Regions from separate parts of the Shewanella sp. 10N.286.52.E4 genome, predicted to be linked through region 3. Evidence: predicted binding sites of a transcription regulator. Region 3 holds the regulator's gene; each other region holds the start of a gene.
What was found. Region 3 encodes LexA, which represses DNA repair genes until DNA is damaged. Its sites were predicted from a motif close to TACTGTATNNNNATACAGTA; they were not measured.
Positions count from the first base shown of each region.

Region 1: AB4153_RS17970 (DNA topoisomerase III) is a predicted target of LexA. The motif match lies at 2,395-2,414, and genes of this name have one in related genera.
Region 2: recN (DNA repair protein RecN) is a predicted target of LexA. The motif match lies at 4,768-4,787, and genes of this name have one in related genera.

Region 1 covers NZ_JBFRJJ010000035.1:11,697-18,199, forward strand. Annotated here, with positions in the region: gene AB4153_RS17965 (heparin lyase I family protein) at 1-217, opposite strand, end outside; gene AB4153_RS17970 (DNA topoisomerase III) at 301-2,331, opposite strand; gene AB4153_RS17975 (hypothetical protein) at 2,745-2,927, shown strand; gene AB4153_RS17980 (dienelactone hydrolase family protein) at 3,096-4,001, opposite strand; gene AB4153_RS17985 (DUF2164 domain-containing protein) at 4,120-4,365, opposite strand; partial or broken gene AB4153_RS17990 (hypothetical protein) at 4,501-4,698, shown strand; gene purF (amidophosphoribosyltransferase) at 4,791-6,302, opposite strand; gene AB4153_RS18000 (CvpA family protein) at 6,336-6,503, opposite strand, start outside.
Region 2 covers NZ_JBFRJJ010000004.1:29,851-36,353, forward strand. Annotated here, with positions in the region: gene barA (two-component sensor histidine kinase BarA) at 1-2,786, shown strand, start outside; gene AB4153_RS01585 (YjaG family protein) at 2,779-3,390, shown strand; gene AB4153_RS01590 (AEC family transporter) at 3,736-4,701, shown strand; gene recN (DNA repair protein RecN) at 4,840-6,498, shown strand.
Region 3 covers NZ_JBFRJJ010000076.1:7,494-13,996, reverse strand. Annotated here, with positions in the region: gene plsB (glycerol-3-phosphate 1-O-acyltransferase PlsB) at 1-1,130, opposite strand, end outside; gene lexA (transcriptional repressor LexA) at 1,549-2,166, shown strand; gene AB4153_RS21350 (cell division inhibitor SulA) at 2,163-2,669, shown strand; gene coxB (cytochrome c oxidase subunit II) at 3,112-4,680, shown strand; gene ctaD (cytochrome c oxidase subunit I) at 4,690-6,312, shown strand; gene AB4153_RS21335 (cytochrome c oxidase assembly protein) at 6,314-6,503, shown strand, end outside.

The sequences.
Region 1 (6,503 bases), on a different contig from region 3:
TCGTAATATCTGAAATTGATTCTGAATTAATCAGATTTAACCCTGCAGGCTTAGGAAGAATATTGATGCCTTGTGGGTGAAGCACGTATGACCAATTATCTAGATTCAATTCAGCAAATGTTTCTTGCCACCCCCCAGCCGACCAACAAATGTTACTCATCAATACACTTAAGATGACTAAAGTTGATTTAATAAAAAAGTGAACGCCTTGCTGCATGTAACTCATCCATAAATTTCATTTAAGCTCAGGAGTAATAATTTAACTAAGCACATACTTCCGATTTAATAAGTTAATTTAAGCTAATTAGCGGTTTTTTTCGATACTCGCTTAGTGGTATTTTTTATCGTTTTATTGCCAGAAGAGGAAGAAGACGCTTTTCTTTTATAACCACTGCTTTTTGTACTACTGCCTTTTGAACTACTGCCTCTTGAACTACTGCTGCGACGCTTTTTATAACCAGGGCCAGTGACACCTGACAGAGCACTAGGTAATTGATTCGCTGCTTGAGTAATCAAGTCATTCAACTGGTTTAGCAAAGGAGACATAAATGCATCATAGCGTAATTGCTTTTGACTAATGGCATCCAGGCTACTTTCCCATAATGCGGTCATATCCGGTGTTGTGGCTGACTCTGGTAATGAGTTGACCAGACCAATACCCACAGGAGTTGCTACAATCGATTTGCCTTGGCGCTGCAAATAACCGCGTTTAAACAGTAACTCAATAATCCCCGCACGGGTGGCCTCTGTGCCTAAGCCATCGGTATCTTTAAGGATTTTTTTAACGTCTTTGTTGGTCACAAAGCGGTTGATACCCGTCATCGCACCCAATAACGTCGCATCAGTGAAATGTTTAGGCGGTTGAGTCACCTTTTCAAGAAGCTCACCCTGAGTGCAATGTAACAACTGACCCTGAGTGAGTGCTGGTAAGGTCGCCAGTTCGTCATCATCCTTTTTAGTCGTATCGCTTGCAGCAAACAGCTGTTTCCAACCTAACGAGGTTTCTTGCTTGGCTTTGGTGGTAAACAAGCCACCTGCAATAGTCACTTCTACCTGAGTTTCATCGTATAAGTAAGCCTTATAGAACTGGGCTAAATATTGCCTGGCAATATGTGAATATAACTTGGCTTCTTTACTGGATAAATTGGCCAAATTAGTCACTTTTTCTGTTGGTACAATCGCGTGATGAGCATCGACTTTTTTGTCATCCCACGCTTTGGATTTAAGTTTGCTATTTGGTGAATCCGCTTTTGCAGTTAGTGACGGATCATTTTTGGATATTGCATTAATAACTTGCGGCGCTAAACCATGTTGCTCAACCGGCAAATAACGGCTATCAGAACGTGGGTAAGTAATCAGTTTATGGCGTTCATACAAGCTTTGGCACGTATCCAACACGTCCTTGGCGCTCATCCCAAAACGCTTTGCAGCGTCGATTTGCAACGCAGATAAACTGTAAGGTAATGGTGGGTTTTGACGTTTACTCTTAGCTTCCAGTTTTGTGACTTCTGCAGGTTGATTAGTGATACGGCCAACCACATTTTCAGCAAGCCCTTTAGCCAGCACTCGCCCTTCTTCATCCATGTAGGGCTGACAGGCTTCACTGGGTTTCCATTTAGCCGTAAAGGTTTGATTTTCTTGAGTGATAAGATGAGCTAACACATCGTAAAACGGTTTTGGCACAAAATGAGCAATTTCTTCGTCACGTCTAACAACTAAACCAAGCACTGGCGTCTGTACCCGACCGACCGACAAAACCCCTTGATAACCGACCTTTCTACCTTGAATGGTATATGCACGAGTCATATTCATGCCGTATAACCAATCAGCACGACTACGCGCCAGTGCTGAAGTTGAAAGCGGAACAAACTCTTTATTGCTGCGCATTTGGTTTAATGCTCTTTTCACTGCAGAAGGGTTTAAATCGCTGATGAGTAGCCGCTGAGTTTGGCTAATTTTATCGGCTTTAATACCAGAATGGGATATCACTTCATCAACCAGTAATTGCCCTTCTCTATCAGGATCGCCTGCGTTAACCAGACTTGATGCCTGTTTTATCAGTTTTTTTAATGTGCTTAGCTGAGAGCGTGTTTTTGATTTAGGTTTTAACTTCCATTGCTGTGGCACAATTGGCAAGTGAGCTAATTGCCACGACTTATAAGCGGGATCATAAGCGTCGGGTTCTGCTTGTTCTAATAAATGTCCCACGCACCAAGACACGCAATCACCATTGGCTGTCATGATGTAACCATCACCTTTTTTGTGAGGCTTAGGTAATACATCGGCTATGGCACGACCTAAGCTAGGTTTTTCGGCAATATAAAGGATCATTTAGTTCAAACCATCAAAAATCGTTAAAGCACTTTTAAGCAGGCTTTTTCATCAGAATTAGTTTACTGTATATAATTACAGTGCATTTTAATAGTCATTCAAGAAATAATTTATCAAAAACAATAAATGAATATAAATAACTCGTGTCGAACACCAGATAACATTTATAAAGCAAATCTGACTAACTCTCGCGCTAACGCGTGCCAATTATTGTAGTAAATTTTCATAATCGATTTATAAACAATATAAATTAGCTCCAATAGCCATACAATTGACTTATTTAGCCTCTTTAAACAATCAAATCATCTTCCCCTGCTTGATTAAAGCTGGAATAAAGTTGATCCAGATCATGATTGCGAACAAATTCTTGAGATAGTTTTAGTTAACGCAGAAAATGAGGTCAGGAGCCCGTTATGGAATTGAAGCAATGTGAGAAGTGCTATACCGACGTTTGTGTTAACGGTAAATGGTTTCACCATGACCACTTAACAACCAGTGCTTATATGCTAAATGGCGGTTCGCCTGAAATGATTGAGCTCGCTAAAATGCCAACAACTGAAACTGAGCTTGTGGATATGCTCACCTGCGTATTTTAAATGTCGGTGATAGCTTAAAGGGTGTATTAACACGCATTACATCTATCAGGATTAAAAGACTTACGCCTTTGCGTTAACACTTAAGTCAATGGCATAAAAAAAAGCAGTGCTTGCACTGCTTTTTTATGTCTTGTCATCACCACATTTCAGTGAGCCATCAAGTGCGACTTAAGCCAATTCTTGATTAAAAAATGCAATGGTTCTGTCCCAAGCAAGCTTTGCATTCGCTTCATCAAAGCGTGATGTAGAGTCATTATGAAATCCATGCTTGGCATTCTTATACATGTGCATTTGGTATGGCACATTTAACCGCTTTAAGTCAGCTTCATAATCTGGCCAAGATTTATTAACCCGTTCATCTTCTTCACCAAGTTGTACCATCAATGAGGCTTTAATATTTTCTCGGAGTTCTTTCTTAGCGGGTGTTCCATAAAAAGGCACGCCTGCGGTAAGCAAATCAGATTCGACTGCAGCAAGATAATTGACGATATAGCCACCAAAACAAAAACCTACAGCGCCGAGTTTTCCATTACTGTTTTCATGAGATTTTAAAAACTTTGCTGCAGCGACAAAATCTTGTTGGATTTTATCGCGATCCATAGATTTTTGCATCGCTCGGCCTTCATCATCATTACCTGGGTATCCACCCAGAGGATAAAGTGCATCAGGGGCGAAGGCGATAAAGCCTGCTTTGGCTAAACGGCGTGCAACATCTTTAACGTAAGGGTTTAAGCCTCGGTTTTCGTGTATGACTAACACCACAGGTAAAGAAACTGCAGCTTTGCTTGAATCAACATTAGTGGGAACAACTAAATACCCTTGGCCTTCGCCATGACCTAATGGAGATGTAAACTTTTCATAAGTGGCCTTAATGTCAGCATCATTAAACGACACCTGCTCAGCCAGTGCGTAATTTGGCAGCAAAGCTGAGGTGAGTACAGTCATGGAATAACCGACTGCGACTAAGGTACCTAGTTTCTTCATGAAGGTTCGACGATCCATGCCACCGTGGGCATATTCATCGTACCAATCAAATGCTTCTTGTGGGATATCATCTCGAAGTGGCTGAGACATTGTCTTTCCTCCATTTTGAATCATTTAAGATTGAGTTTCTTTGACTAACCTAGGGGAGGAAAAGCACAATGTAAATAGTTTGTCGTACAAATAGTAAATGATTGATTTACTTGAGAAGCTATTTTATATCTTTCTCAATACCGTATATATCTTCATCAATGGTCTCGATACGAGCTTCGAATATGGCTCGTGCATCATGTAAGCCACGGTTATAAAAGTGCGCACCAATATTACTGGCAAAGAAATCCAATAAAAATTCGGCATCGAACTGACCTAAATCTTGGTCTAGTTCATCTTCAAAATAGGTTTGAATTTTTTGCACCATCAGTTCACGCTGTTCTGCAGTAAACTCAATTTTAGACATCTGCTTGGCTCTCCGTACATATCTTAATTATCAGCGTAAATTAACAAATTAAAATGCTTAGCCCTAGGGCCTGTTGATCTTTGCTGGTTAAACTTTGTTCGAAGTAAAAGCGTTTTAATCGAGGCGGATGAGTTGATGCCTAGTCATCTAAGCAAAATTCATCCAACAAAGAGTAAAACGCTTTTAGTCGAACCCTTCGGGCAGCGTTTGTTGGTCATTTTTACTGCGTTATCGACTTTTTATGTAGAATAACTACACCACAAAGTCTCTGCCTTGTACAAATGGCCAACAACTCGCTGCAAAAACAACCTTGAAAGATCAACAGGCCCTAATTATTTACAATCAAGGGTCTGTTGTTTTTACATTATTCAAAAACAAAAAAGCCAGCTTTCGCTGGCTTTTGACACACAAACTGTCATAACAAATTAAGGATGACAGACGTTATGCATTTCTAAGTTAGTGCCGATGTCTTTGCTATTCGCTTTCGCGTCATCATTACGTAACTGCGTTAAGTGGTCTAAGTAAGCTTGGTCAACATCGTTTGTGATGTATTGACCATCGAATACTGATGTTTCAAAACGCTTGATTTCAGGGTTTTCCATGCCTACTGCATCGACCAAGTCAGTTAAGTCCTGGAAGATAATGCCATCAGCGCCGATGATTTTTGCAATCTCGTCAGCATCACGGCCGTGAGCAATTAACTCATTGGTCGTTGGCATATCAATACCGTACACGTTAGGGAAACGAATTTCAGGTGCTGCTGAAGCAAAGTACACTTTCTTCGCGCCAGCTTCACGTGCCATTTCAATAATCTGCTCTGAAGTGGTACCACGTACGATAGAGTCATCGACTAACAATACGTTTTTACCTTTAAACTCAGTATTAATGGCGTTGAGTTTACGACGTACTGACTTCTTACGCTCTTGTTGACCTGGCATGATGAACGTACGGCCAATGTAACGGTTTTTCACGAAACCTTGACGGTAAGGAAGCTCCATACAACGTGCGATTTCTAATGCGATATCACATGAGGTTTCAGGAATTGGAATAACCACGTCAATGTCATGATCTTCCCATTCTTTTTGAATTTTAGCGCCTAGTTTTGCGCCCATGTTCACGCGGCTGCCGTAAACTGAAATTTTATCCATCGCAGAATCTGGACGAGCAAAATATACGAACTCGAAGATACACGGTGCATAGCTTGGGTCTACTGCACATTGGCGAGTAAATAGCTGACCATCTAATGAAATATAAATCGCTTCACCCGGTGCAACATCACGCATGACTTCAAAGCCAACAGCGTCTAATGCAACACTTTCTGATGCCACCATGTATTCAGTACCCGTTGGTGTTTCATGCTTACCTAACACTAACGGACGAATGCCAAATGGGTCACGAAATGCCACTAAGCCTTGACCAATGATCATTGCAGCTACGGCGTAAGCACCACGAGTTTGCGCGTGCACTTTAGCAACAGCGTCAAATACTTCATCGGCACTTAAGGTTAAACTACGAGTCTCTTGAAGCTCATCAGCAAGTAGGTTTAATAACACTTCAGAATCTGAGGTGGTGTTAACATGACGACGTTTTTTCACTAAGCTTTCAGCTAACTCAACTGTATTGGTTAAGTTACCGTTATGGGCTAATGAAATACCAAACGGTGAATTAACATAAAACGGCTGCGCTTCAGAAGCACTTGAGCTGCCCGCAGTTGGATAACGAACGTGTCCAATACCTGCTTTACCTTGCAGGCGCTGCATATGTTTAACTTCGAAAACGTCCTTAACTAATCCATTTGCCTTACGTAAACGAAACGCACTCTTGTCAACAGTCACAATACCTGCTGCATCTTGACCACGGTGCTGAAGCACGGTCAATGCATCATAAATGGTTTGATTAACCGATGACTGACCAACTATTCCGACGATACCACACATGGGTAAGCTTCCTCATTGTAAGATGTTTTATATTTATATTTTGGGTACAAAGCTAGATGTGTTTTCCAAGTAGTCAAAAAACCACTGAATAACGACACCAAATTGGGGTACAAGTTCTGACTCTTTCCACCAGTCTTGACTTGGCGAACCAGTAAAAGCATCCAGAAAAAATAAGATAGCGCTGACAATTAATGCCCCGCG
Region 2 (6,503 bases), on a different contig from region 3:
GGGTGCTCGTACTTGCGTTAGCGCCTACTGTTATGGTGGGTATTCTACTTGGAAGTTACTTCACCATAAACCGTTTTTATGAACTTGAAGAAACCTTAATAGCCCAAGGTCGAAGTATTGTCGAACCTTTGGCCATTGCCAGTGAGTTTGGCTTAGCGACTGAAGACAGAGAAGCCAGCAAACGATTACTGGCAGCATCGCAGCTGAGTAACTCATCTTTAATTCATTCAATTGCGATTTTTGACAATGATAACCAATTATTCGTCACCTCCCATTATCACAAAGATTTTGAAAGTATGCGCTATACCAGAGCGCTTGAGTCACTGATTGCTAGTCAGTACGAAACCATTGATGACACTATGGTGATCCGTGTACCCATTATTTCCCATACTGGCATCAATCAACAAAATACCAATTATATCGCTACAGCTTCTCCAGCAAAAAACGTCCCCCCTACGATAACCAATGCTGAAGGTCAGCAGATCTTGGGTTATATCTCGATATTGTTGAATAAGGAAAACGCCTTACTCGAGCAGCACCGCGCTGCGATAGCGGCATTTGTCATCGTTTTGATTGGTGTGCAGTTGAACTTATTTTTCACGTTTAGATTAGTAAAACACGTTAACTACCCTATTACTGAAATGGTACGAGTGGTGGCTAAAATTCGCGAAGGCAAACTGGATACTCGATTAGATGGCCAGCTTATTGGCGAGCTTGATTTATTGAAACGTGGTATCAATGCCATGGCGAGCTCCTTATCTGAATATCACGATGAAATGCAGCAAAATATCGATCAAGCAACTTCTGATTTACGTGAAACCTTAGAACAAATTGAAATTCAAAACGTTGAATTAGACTTAGCGAAAAAACGCGCATTAGAAGCCAGTCGAATAAAATCAGAGTTCTTAGCTAACATGTCTCACGAACTACGCACACCGCTTAATGGTGTAATTGGTTTCTCTAGGCAGTTAATCAAAACCCCTTTGCATTCAAGTCAGCTTGACTACATCAAAACCATTGAGCGCAGTGCCAGTAACTTACTCGGTATCATTAACGACATTCTTGATTTCTCTAAACTTGAAGCGGGTAAAATGGTGCTTGAGAAAATGCCATTTGCATTAAGAGAAACCATTTCTGAGACGGTCAGTATTGTATCGGGTAGCGCTCAAGAGAAAAAAATCGAATTAGTCATTGATATAGATGATAACGTACCAGAAAGTGTCAGCGGCGATGCCATGCGTGTTGGCCAAATCATGACAAACTTAATCGGCAACGCGATTAAATTTACCGACCAAGGTAGTGTGGTATTAAAGATTCATCTTGTTGGCCAAAAAGATGAAAACATTACCTTGCGTTGTGAAATCATAGATACCGGCATCGGTATTGATGAAAGCCAGCAAGAATATTTATTCCAGGCATTTGGTCAAGCTGACTCTTCAATCTCGCGACGCTTTGGCGGAACTGGGCTTGGGCTCGTCATTACCAAGCGCTTAATAAACCAAATGGGCGGTCAAATTGGGTTTACATCCACGCCGAACAAAGGGTCCACGTTCTGGTTTATGCTGCCGCTAGAACTTAGCCAATTCCATATTGGAGAAGTACTTCATTTAGACTCCCTTCGTGATAAAACGCTATTATTGTTTGAAGCTCGTGAATTGACCCGAGATACGTTCAACCGTCGCTTTGAGGCATGGGGCTTACATTTAACTTCTGTAGGTCAAGTTAACCATTTAGCGTCAACACTTTCGTCAAGCAAAATTCACTACGACTATATTTTGATTAGTTGTCATGGCTTTAATGATAACGAACAATTACTCGAGTTCTTAAAAATTGCGAGAGAAAAAACGGCTTGCTTAGTTTTGCTCCATGACTGCATAGAACAACAAGAAATACTCAATCAGGCATTACGCCCTAATACTGATATTTTGATGAGCATGCCAATCAGTGACTATGATTTAGCCAATCAGCTTATCCATCCGCCAACCCAAACGGCATTATTAACAGAAGTTAGCCAAGAGGTTGTTTTCGAGCGCAAGAATTTAAGCGTGCTCGCTGTTGATGACAACATTGCCAACCTAAAACTCATCGACACATTGCTAAAAGAAATTGTCGTTAATGTCATTTCTGTCAATAACGGTGATGATGCGGTCAAATACGCTAAACAACAATCCTTTGATGTCATCTTTATGGACATTCAAATGCCTGGCACCGATGGCATTACTGCAACCAAATATATTCGCCAAGAGTCACAAAATAGAAATACGCCAATTATTGCGGTCACAGCTCACGCCATTGCGGAAGAACGAGAATTGATTTTAGGTAGTGGTATGGATGGTTATTTGCCAAAACCGATTGATGAAGCAGCGCTAAAGGGCGTGATTAATCGCTGGATCAATAAACCTAAGTTTACCCACTTTGATATGCACACCTTGAATTGGGAACTATGCTTAGCTCAAACCAATCAAAAACCAGACTTGGCAATTGAAATGCTGCAAATGCTTGTGGACTCATTACCTAGCACTATCATAGACATCGAAACCGCCATCAAAAATGCGGATCATCAACTCATGATACAAACGGTACACAAGTTACATGGCGCCAGTTGTTACTGCGGCGTGCCCAATACCCAAAAGCTTTGCCAAGAGATAGAATCATCACTGAAGAAAAAAATCAGCCTTGATGATCTAGAACCGGAAATACTAGAGTTACTTGACGAGCTAACTAAGGTAGAATCAGCAGCAAATCAAGTGATATCACAGTTATCAGCGGATGTTCCCAATGAGTAATCAACCCGGCTTTTTTAAACGTTTAAAAGCGTTATCTTTACCTCAAAAGCAATTATTTGCGACCGCACTTTGTCAGCGTATGCTGCCAAACTACCAACTTTTTTCTGAAGTATGTGAGTTTGGCGAGCCAAAAATGCTCAGCACTGTATTAGATTTGCTTTGGCAATCTCAGTACGATAAAAAACTTAAATTTAACTACGATATCCATTTACAACGTCTTGAAGACAACACGCCTGAGCCAAGTGACTTTGAAGCATATGGTGTCTATCCAGCAATGGACGCAGCAGTGGCATTAACAACGCTTCTAGGCGGCATTCAAGGTAAAATAGAAGAAGATATTACTAACATCAGTAAGCTGTCTTCAAGCACTGTAGCCAATTATATCGAAGCAATCAGTGTTGAAGAACTTCAAGACGAGCTAAACGAAGAAGTAGTCGAAGAGTTTGTTTTCAATCATCCTGTTATGAAAGAAGAGAAAGAGCTTCAAGGGATGTTGTTGGATATTGTTGAAGCTAATCCAAAAATATCTGCTGAATTTATTAAAGAGTTACGCAAAGAAATTGTCGATGCTGGTGTATCAAATATTGGCATTAGCGCTCAGTAAATAGCTAAAAGTGACGCTGTTTAATCAGAGTTAATAGTGGGAGTGATGCCAGCAACACTCCCTTTACTTCTTTGAAGGTTTTTATCATCTAAAGTAAGACCTTAATCGCATTTTCTTTTACGTTATTTCAAGTAGACTCATTTAATAGAATCGAAATTAAAGGCTATGACTCATTCAACTTACAGCCAAAACTTCTTGTATTACCTACAAGCTATTGAAGGTTGCGCTCGATTAGTTTCACCTTAATATTTACAACATTATGATTGAGTATTTTATGCTTGAATCGCAAAACACTCACGACTAGCGCCTATCATTATCACTTTACTCATTAACAAGGATTGAGGGATGCCCAGTATTCTTACCCCTCTTATTGCCGTTTTCGGAATCATGCTTTTAGGCTTTATTATACAAAAGCTTAAAGTCTTGCCACATGATACTGACTTTACCCTTAATGAATATGTTTACTATGTTGCCTTCCCTTCAATACTGTTTATTGCCTTAGCCGAAACAGACATTGATGAAATTTTGCAATGGGGGTTTATTGCATCATTTGGCATTACAATGCTCGTTACCTATTTTGTCACTGCTGTCATCTCGTTATCAGCTGATAAGAAGCAACCTGCATTAGCTGCTATCAGGGGGCTTAATACCAGTTTTGGTAACACAGCCTTTATCGGTATTCCTCTGATGATGATGATCTATCCAGGAAACAACCATGCAATTACATTAGCTGCGATTGCCAGTTTATTATCAATTGTCATGTTTGCCTTTGTGATGGTAAGCATGGAGCTGGCCATTAATAAGCAGCAAAAACGTCATCCCATTATTATCATGCTCAATGCGCTCAGCAGTAACCCAATTGTTATTGGTTGCGCCCTGGGGGTTGCAGCCTCCGCTGTTAAGCTTCCCATACCTGATAGTCTAAGCGTGATGATGCGACTTATCGGTAATACATCTAGCCCGTGTGCGCTGTTTGCAATCGGTATGGTGTTAGCCAAAGCCATGCATGGCGGCGAAGAGCCTTCAGAAACTAGACACCACATTGCTATCGAAATGACCGTGCTAAATATGTTAAAGCTGGTATTTCAGCCCATTATCGCATACGCCTTGTTACGGTATTTTAATGTTGATACTGAGTTGCTTATCATGGGCGTTATTTTGGCGGCGCTTCCTACTGCAGCGAGTGTTTACTTACTTGCCCAACGCTATCAAACCTATGGTTTAGCCAGTGCTAAATGCATTTTAATCAGTACTATCGCCACATTTATTACACTGCCTATTATTGAGAAGTTACTCCACAACATAAACTGAGCCAGCTTATATTATTGTTTACATGGAGATTAAAATCCTTATAACAAAAATCAACAACCAGTACTTTACTGTATAAAAAAACAGTGTAAACTGTTTATAAATACAGTGGTTTGATGATTATTCACACAAGGATTGATTATGCTTTGCCAATTAAGCATTAATAATTTCGCGATTGTACGTTTTCTTGAACTCGACTTTAAAGCCGGCATGACCAGCATTACAGGTGAAACAGGTGCGGGTAAATCGATTGCAATAGACGCCTTAGGTTTATGTTTAGGTAATCGCGCTGATGCCAATACAGTGAGACCAGGTGCCAACAAAGCTGAAGTGAGCGCACGCTTTACAATAGATGATGTGCCATTTGCCAAACGCTGGCTTGAAGATAACGATCTTGATGTCGAAGATGAATGTATATTACGTCGAACCATCAGTGCCGATGGGCGTTCTCGCGCTTACATTAATGGTAACCCTGTACCACTTTCGCAGTTAAAAACACTTGGGCAATTATTTGTTGGGATCCATGGGCAACATGCACACCACGCAATGCTAAAAAGTGAACATCAACTCACACTGCTCGATAGCTACGCCAATCATAAGTTATTGCTTGATAGCGTGACTAAAAGTTATCAGCGCTGTAAAAATGTTGAAAATGAACTCAAACAATTACAACAGAATCAACAAGAGCGTATTGCTCGAAAACAACTGGTGCAATATCAAGTTGAAGAATTAGATGAGTTTGCTTTAATACCTGGCGAGTTTGAACAAATAGAGCAAGAACATAAACGCTTAGCAAACGGCACCGACTTAATTGAAAGTTGTCAAAGCGCACTCCAATTGCTCAGTGAAGATGACGAACATAATATTGAATCTTTGCTTAACCGCGCTGTGACAGTCGCTGACAGCTTACAGAGCTTTGACCCTACACTTAAAAACATTGCAGAAATGCTCAATGAAGCTTTGATACAAGTCCAAGAAAGCACTAGTGAAGTGCAGGATTATCTCAGTAGAATTGAGTTAGACCCTGAACATTTTGCCTTTCTTGAGCAGCGAATATCTAAAGCAATGCAACTGGCTCGCAAGCATCATGTGCAGACCGAATATCTAGCTGAGCACCACGGGCAGTTAAAAGCTGAACTATCAGAGCTCAGTAGCGATGCAAGCCGTCTAGATGAGATTCAGCAACAATTAGATGACAGTAAACTCGCTTATATTAAAAACGCACAGAAACTCAGCCAAAGCCGCCAACGTTATGCCAAAGAGCTCAATAAACTGGTAACTCAGTCAATACACGAGCTAAATATGCCTAAAGGCAAGTTCAATATTGCGGTTAACTTTAATCCTGAGTCACAGTCATTAATGGGCAGCGATCAAATAGAATTTCAAGTAACCACCAACCCAGGCCAGCCCTTACAACCTATTGCTAAAGTGGCATCAGGTGGTGAGTTATCTCGAATAGGCTTAGGTATTCAGGTCATCACGGCTAGAAAAGTTTCAACCCCAACATTAATATTCGATGAAGTTGATGTGGGTATTTCTGGCCCGACAGCAGCGGTTGTCGGTCGAATGCTTCGTAGTTTGGGGGAATCGACCCAAGTTATCTGTGTGACTCATTTACCGCAAGTTGCCGGTAATGGTCATCAACATATGTTAGTGAACAAGTTTACCAAAAGTGGTGGCACTGAGACTCAAATGAAACCGCTTGATAAAGAGCAGCGCATCAGTGAGTTAGCAAGGTTACTGGCGGGTGATGTTATCACTGAAAATGCACTCGCAAATGCGCGAGAGCTTTTACACTGATTAAG
Region 3 (6,503 bases):
AATAATTGATCTAAATATTCTCTGAATACGGCGGTATATAATTTATTACCGTTAAAACTACGACGAATAAAGAACGCACCACCACGACGGAACATTGGCCCCGCAGGCCAAAAGTTCAAGTTAATTCCGGCAGCAATGTGCGGTGGTACCATGCCTTGATAATAAAGGATGTAAGACAGTAATAAGTAATCCATATGGCTACGATGACATGGCACATAGACAATTTCATGGCCGTCATGGTGTAGCTTTCTGACTTTTTCGGCACTTTTAATACTGATACCACTGTATAACTTGTTCCATAACCAAGTTAAAAAGCGCTCAGCAATGCGGATCAAGTTATCAGAATAATCAGCGGCAATTTCATCGAGGTACTCAATGGCTTTTTCGCGTGCTTTTTCTTCAGATATCTTTTTGTTCGCCGCTTCTTCTTGAATCGCTTTAGTAATAGATTCAGATTTTAGTAACGAATTGAACATCGCCTGGCGATTTGGCAGTTGCGGTCCTGTCATCACTTTACGTTGACGTCTGAAATGGACTCGTGCAACGCGGATGAGTTTATGGGCAATACTGACATCCGTACCATGCTCATCAGCCATGTAACGTAATGACATTGCATTAGAGAATTGAATAAAGTTATGGCGACCTAAAAACAGGATCATTAACCACTTACGCAGCCAAGTCGGGTTTTCGCGCTCAAACACGGCAGCGGTCATGGTGTCATCTTCCTTACCAGGAATACGTCCCCAATAAAGACTAACAGGCACCAACTGAATATCTAACTCTTTATTCTTTTGATGTAATTCGAGTAGTTTGGTGAAATTGGCGACAAATTTCTCACCACTGTGGCGCTTGCCAAACAGCGGCTTTCGTCCTTCAACACAGACAATTCTTGGGGTATTTAAACCATCAACATCCAGTCTTTCATAAGGACTTGGTAAGCCAAACTTAGCCGACATTTCATGCAAAGCAGCAATGTCACTCAGCGACTCTGTCTTCATGACATAGACCACTGGCTTTTCTGGATCTAGATTTAAGTCAGCGAACGGATCTTCAGGCACAACAACACTGTGTACCATTAATTTCTGAATCCAACGCAACGATTTAGCAATGATAGAATCTGGTTTTAGCATGAGTATTCGCATTATCTACAACGATTTATTGCGCATAGGATACCAGAATCTAGATGGGATTCACTAACCTGCTTATCTGTATTTAACAATTGAGCAGCAATATGAAGACCATTAGCTGAAAATAATTAAGCAATTCCAACGCTGATTTATGCTGGACGAAATGCATCAACAGTACTGTATAAATATACTGTATCGACCTAAAATCTCTCTGTTAAGTACTAATATTAAAATTAGTGCCAATAAAAAACATACATAACCAAAAACAACTAAGATAATGATTTACAGCAACTAAAATACAATGTCAGATAATAAAAACAACAATAAACCAGCAGATAGCATAAATTTCATTGGTTAATACTTGCGCGACCAAAGATACTGTATATAATGACAGTCACTGTATAAAAAAACAGGAATCAATATGAGACCTTTAACGCCACGACAAGCTGAAATTCTAGAACTAATTAAATGTAATATTGCTGAGACAGGTATGCCACCGACTCGTGCAGAAATTGCCACTAGATTAGGCTTTAAAAGTGCTAACGCTGCCGAAGAACATTTAAAGGCGCTGGCGAAGAAAGGCTGTATCGAAATTATTCCTGGTACTTCACGCGGAATCCGCATGATTCAGGAAGAAGAGGAAGTTGAAGAAGGCCTCCCTCTTATCGGACAAGTTGCAGCAGGTGAACCTATTCTTGCGCTGGAACATGTTGAACAATACTTCCAAGTTGATCCTGAAATGTTCAAACCAAATGCTAATTTCTTACTACGAGTTCGTGGCGACAGTATGAAAGACATTGGCATTATTGAAGGTGACCTATTAGCTGTTCACAAAATGCAGCAAGCTAAAAATGGTCAAGTGGTCGTCGCTCGCGTAGATGATGACGTCACAGTTAAACGTTTTGAAAAGAAAGGCAACGTTGTTTATCTGCACGCAGAAAATGAACAATATTCGCCGATTAAAGTAGATTTAACATGCCAGAGCCTGACAATTGAAGGGCTTGCAGTTGGCGTTATCCGAAATGGAGGTTGGTTATGAACACATTATTAGGTAATGCACCACGTCATCCAGGCTTATGGGTCGATATGACATCAACAACTGCGCCAGTTAAACAAGGCATTGAAACTAAGCAAAGTGCCAACCAAGGCTTAACTGAGTTAACCCAGTTGTGCAGCCATTTGGCCATTTTAAGCCAGCAAGGTCGTTGGATTGTACTGATTAATCCTCCGCATATTGGCTATAAACAAATATTGGCTAACGCTAACGTTCGCATGGATCGTGTTTTACTTGTTCACACTAAAGATGAAGTAGAAACGCTTTGGGCGATGGAAAAAGCACTAACAAGTGGTACTTCCAGTGCCGTTATTACTTGGACTACACCACTAGATGCGCGTGATAATCGACGCATTCAATTGGTTGCTAAAAGCGCATTAGCACAAGGTGTCATCATTGAAGATGTAAATACTCACTTACATGATGAACATATGGGCGCCAATACTTCTGTAACACCAACAAGCTTAAATTTATCTGCTTTTCACTAAACAAATCTCTCTTTAAAAAGCCCTTCATTTATGTGAAGGGCTTTTTTTTGCGCCTTTTTTCAGCAAATTAGATGATAAAGTGATCTTGATCAATATTTAATCTCCAAGTAATGTAGTTAACAAGAGAGTAACAATTTGCTGTCACTCTTGAGTTTATAAAATGATAAAAAGCTACAAAACGCTGTAAAGATTGTGCTGGTACCATGCGGTATAGAAAGCCTTGAATAAAAAGCGTCAATTTAAGAATTGAAAAGTTCAGTATTAGGTACAAGTGTGGCCACCATAAACCAATAGAATAATCGAGTATTGATACTCGCAGCCACCGTGTACTTTGAAGTGATCAAACTTTTTCGGGAATAGAGAAGTTTGCATAGAGCAGAGTATTACTGTGTGACTTTTCCTTGTTGTTATTGCAAATCGCAATTGGCAGAGGAGTGGTCTTGTGAAGCGATTGTTGTATGGATTAATGGTGCTGCTATTTGCAGTACCGCTTGCGGCGGCTGATATGCCGCTTAACATGACGCAAGGCGTAACAGAAATCAGTGGCAAGGTTTATGACCTCCACATGATTATTCTATATATCTGTTGTGCTATCGGTGTTGTGGTCTTTGGGATCATGATTTACTCAATGATCTACCACAGAAAGTCAAAAGGCGCAGTGCCGGCTGATTTTCATGACAGTACCAAGGTTGAAATAGCATGGACAATCGTGCCATTTATCATCCTTATTGGTATGGCAATTCCTGCCACTAAAACTCTGATTGCTATGGAAGATCCTAGCGATGCAGATTTAACCATTAAAGTGACTGGCTCTCAGTGGAAATGGCATTACAGCTATTTCAACGAAGATGTCGAGTTTTTTAGTTTACTCTCAACGCCTGCAGAGCAAATCCAAGGCTCTGCGGAAAAGACTGAAACTTACTTATTAGAAGTCGATAAACCTCTCGTATTACCTATTAATCGTAAAGTTCGATTCTTGATGACCAGTGATGATGTTATTCACTCATGGTGGGTACCTGCATTTGCGGTTAAAAAAGATGCTAACCCTGGTTTCATTAATGAAGCATGGACAAAAATCGATAAAATCGGCACCTACCGTGGCCAATGTGCTGAGTTGTGCGGCAAAGATCACGGCTTTATGCCAATCGTGGTTGAAGCAGTTTCCGAAGCTGATTATGAGCAATGGCTGCTTGACCAAAAGCAGCTAGCCGTAGATGCCAAAGCTGCAGCTGAAGCTTCACTTTCACAAACACTCACATATGACGAGTTAATGGCTCAAGGTGAGCAAGTCTATATGGGCGTTTGCGCCGCATGTCACCAACCAAACGGTGCTGGTCTCCCTGGTGTATTCCCATCGCTGATTGGTAGTCCACTGATTAAAGGCCCGGTAAGTCATCATGTTGATATCGTGGTTAATGGTAAAGCAGGCACTGCAATGCAAGCATTTGCTAAACAGCTTACTGCTACAGAAATCGCAGCTGTTGTAACTTACGAGCGAAATGCTTGGGGTAATAACTCAGGTGATGTTGTACAAGCAGCTGATATTAATGGCGGCGGTTCAACAACTGAAAGCAACCCTGCGAGTGACAGTGCAACGCCTGTGACCTTACCAGCGACCGCTGAGCAAGTAGAACAAGCTGCAACTGAAGCTGTTACCGAAGTGATAGAAGAAGCAAAAGCAGAAGTCGTACTTGATGATTTAACCATGGAAGAACTGATGACCATGGGTGAGCAAGTCTATATGACCAATTGCGCCGCATGTCACCAAGCCGCTGGCACAGGTTTACCTGGTGCTTTCCCTTCATTAATCGGCAGCCCAGCGATTACAGGGCCTGTTGACGGTCATATTGAAGTTGTCGTCAATGGCAAAGCTGGTACTGCAATGCAGGCATTTGGCTCTCTACTCACACCGCAACAACTCGCAGCAGTTATTACCTATGAGCGAAACGCTTGGGGTAATGATTCTGGAGATGCTGTACAGGCTTCTGACGTTGATGGTCATGGAAAGTAAGGGATTAAAATGAGCACTATTACACAAGATACAACCGAAGCTCATGATGGTCAGTCTCACGATGACCATGGCCATGATGATCACCATCATGGCGCGCCGAAAGGCATCATGCGCTGGATTTTAACCACTAACCATAAAGACATTGGCTCATTATATTTATGGTTTAGTTTCATCATGTTTCTCACTGGCGGTGCAATGGCGATGGTTATCCGCGCCGAATTGTTCCAGCCAGGATTGCAATTAGTAGATCCAAACTTTTTCAACCAAATGACCACAGTTCACGGACTGATCATGGTATTTGGTGCCGTTATGCCTGCCTTTACCGGCTTAGCTAACTGGCTTATTCCAATGATGATTGGTGCGCCAGATATGGCACTACCTCGGATGAATAACTGGAGTTTTTGGATTCTGCCATTCGCGTTTGCCATTCTGTTAAGTTCGTTATTTATGGAAGGCGGCGGGCCTAACTTTGGTTGGACCTTCTACGCACCACTATCAACGACCTACAGCCCTGATACCACGGCATTATTCGTCTTCTCAGTACACATTATGGGCATAAGCTCCATTATGGGCGCGATTAACGTGGTCGTGACTATTGTGAATATGCGCGCACCAGGTATGACATGGATGAAGTTGCCATTGTTTGTATGGACTTGGTTGATTACTGCATTCTTATTGATAGCGGTGATGCCCGTACTCGCAGGTGCTGTCACCATGGTATTAACCGATAAATACTTCGGTACTAGCTTCTTCGATGCTGCAGGTGGTGGCGATCCGGTGATGTTCCAGCATATTTTCTGGTTCTTCGGTCACCCTGAAGTTTACATTATGATTTTACCATCCTTCGGTATTATCTCGGCGATTGTGCCAACCTTTAGCCGTAAAAAGCTCTTTGGTTATTCCTCCATGGTTTACGCCACCTCAAGTATTGCGATTCTGTCGTTCTTGGTATGGGCGCATCACATGTTTACTACGGGTATGCCAGTATTCGCCGAGCTATTTTTCATGTATTGCACCATGTTGATTGCGGTGCCCACAGGGGTAAAAGTGTTTAACTGGGTCGCAACTATGTGGCGTGGTTCTATTACCTTTGAAACGCCGATGTTATTCGCTGTCGCCTTTATCATCTTGTTCACTATTGGTGGGTTCTCGGGTCTGATGCTGGCAATTACGCCTGCGGATTTCCAATACCATGATACTTACTTTGTGGTTGCTCACTTCCACTACGTGTTAGTGACGGGCGCAGTGTACTCCATCATGGCCGCCGCCTATTACTGGCTGCCTAAATGGACAGGACACATGTATAGCGAAACCTTAGGTCGCTGGCATTTCTGGTGTAGTACGATTTCAGTCAACGTGTTGTTTTTCCCAATGCATTTCTTAGGACTTGCGGGTATGCCTCGCCGTATTCCTGATTATGCAATTCAATTTGCTGATGTTAACCAAATCGTCTCTATTGGCGGGTTTGCATTTGGTTTATCGCAACTTATCTTCCTAGCCGTAGTGATTAAGTGTATTAGAGGCGGCGAGAAAGCAGCAGATAAACCTTGGGAAGGCGCTGAAGGTCTAGAATGGACCATCGCAAGCCCAGCACCTTATCACTCATTCACTACACCACCAGAGGTAAAGTGATATGAGCCAGCCAACAAAATCAAACCGTAAATTACTAATAGGTCTCGTACTGGGCTCTATTGGTATGTTCGGCTTTGGTTTTGCACTGGTACCGCTTTATGACGTACTTTGTGACACCTTGGGAATTAACGGAAAACCCCAAGGTACAGCAAGTAGTTATGAGGCGGTGGTCGTTGATAAAGAACGCACCA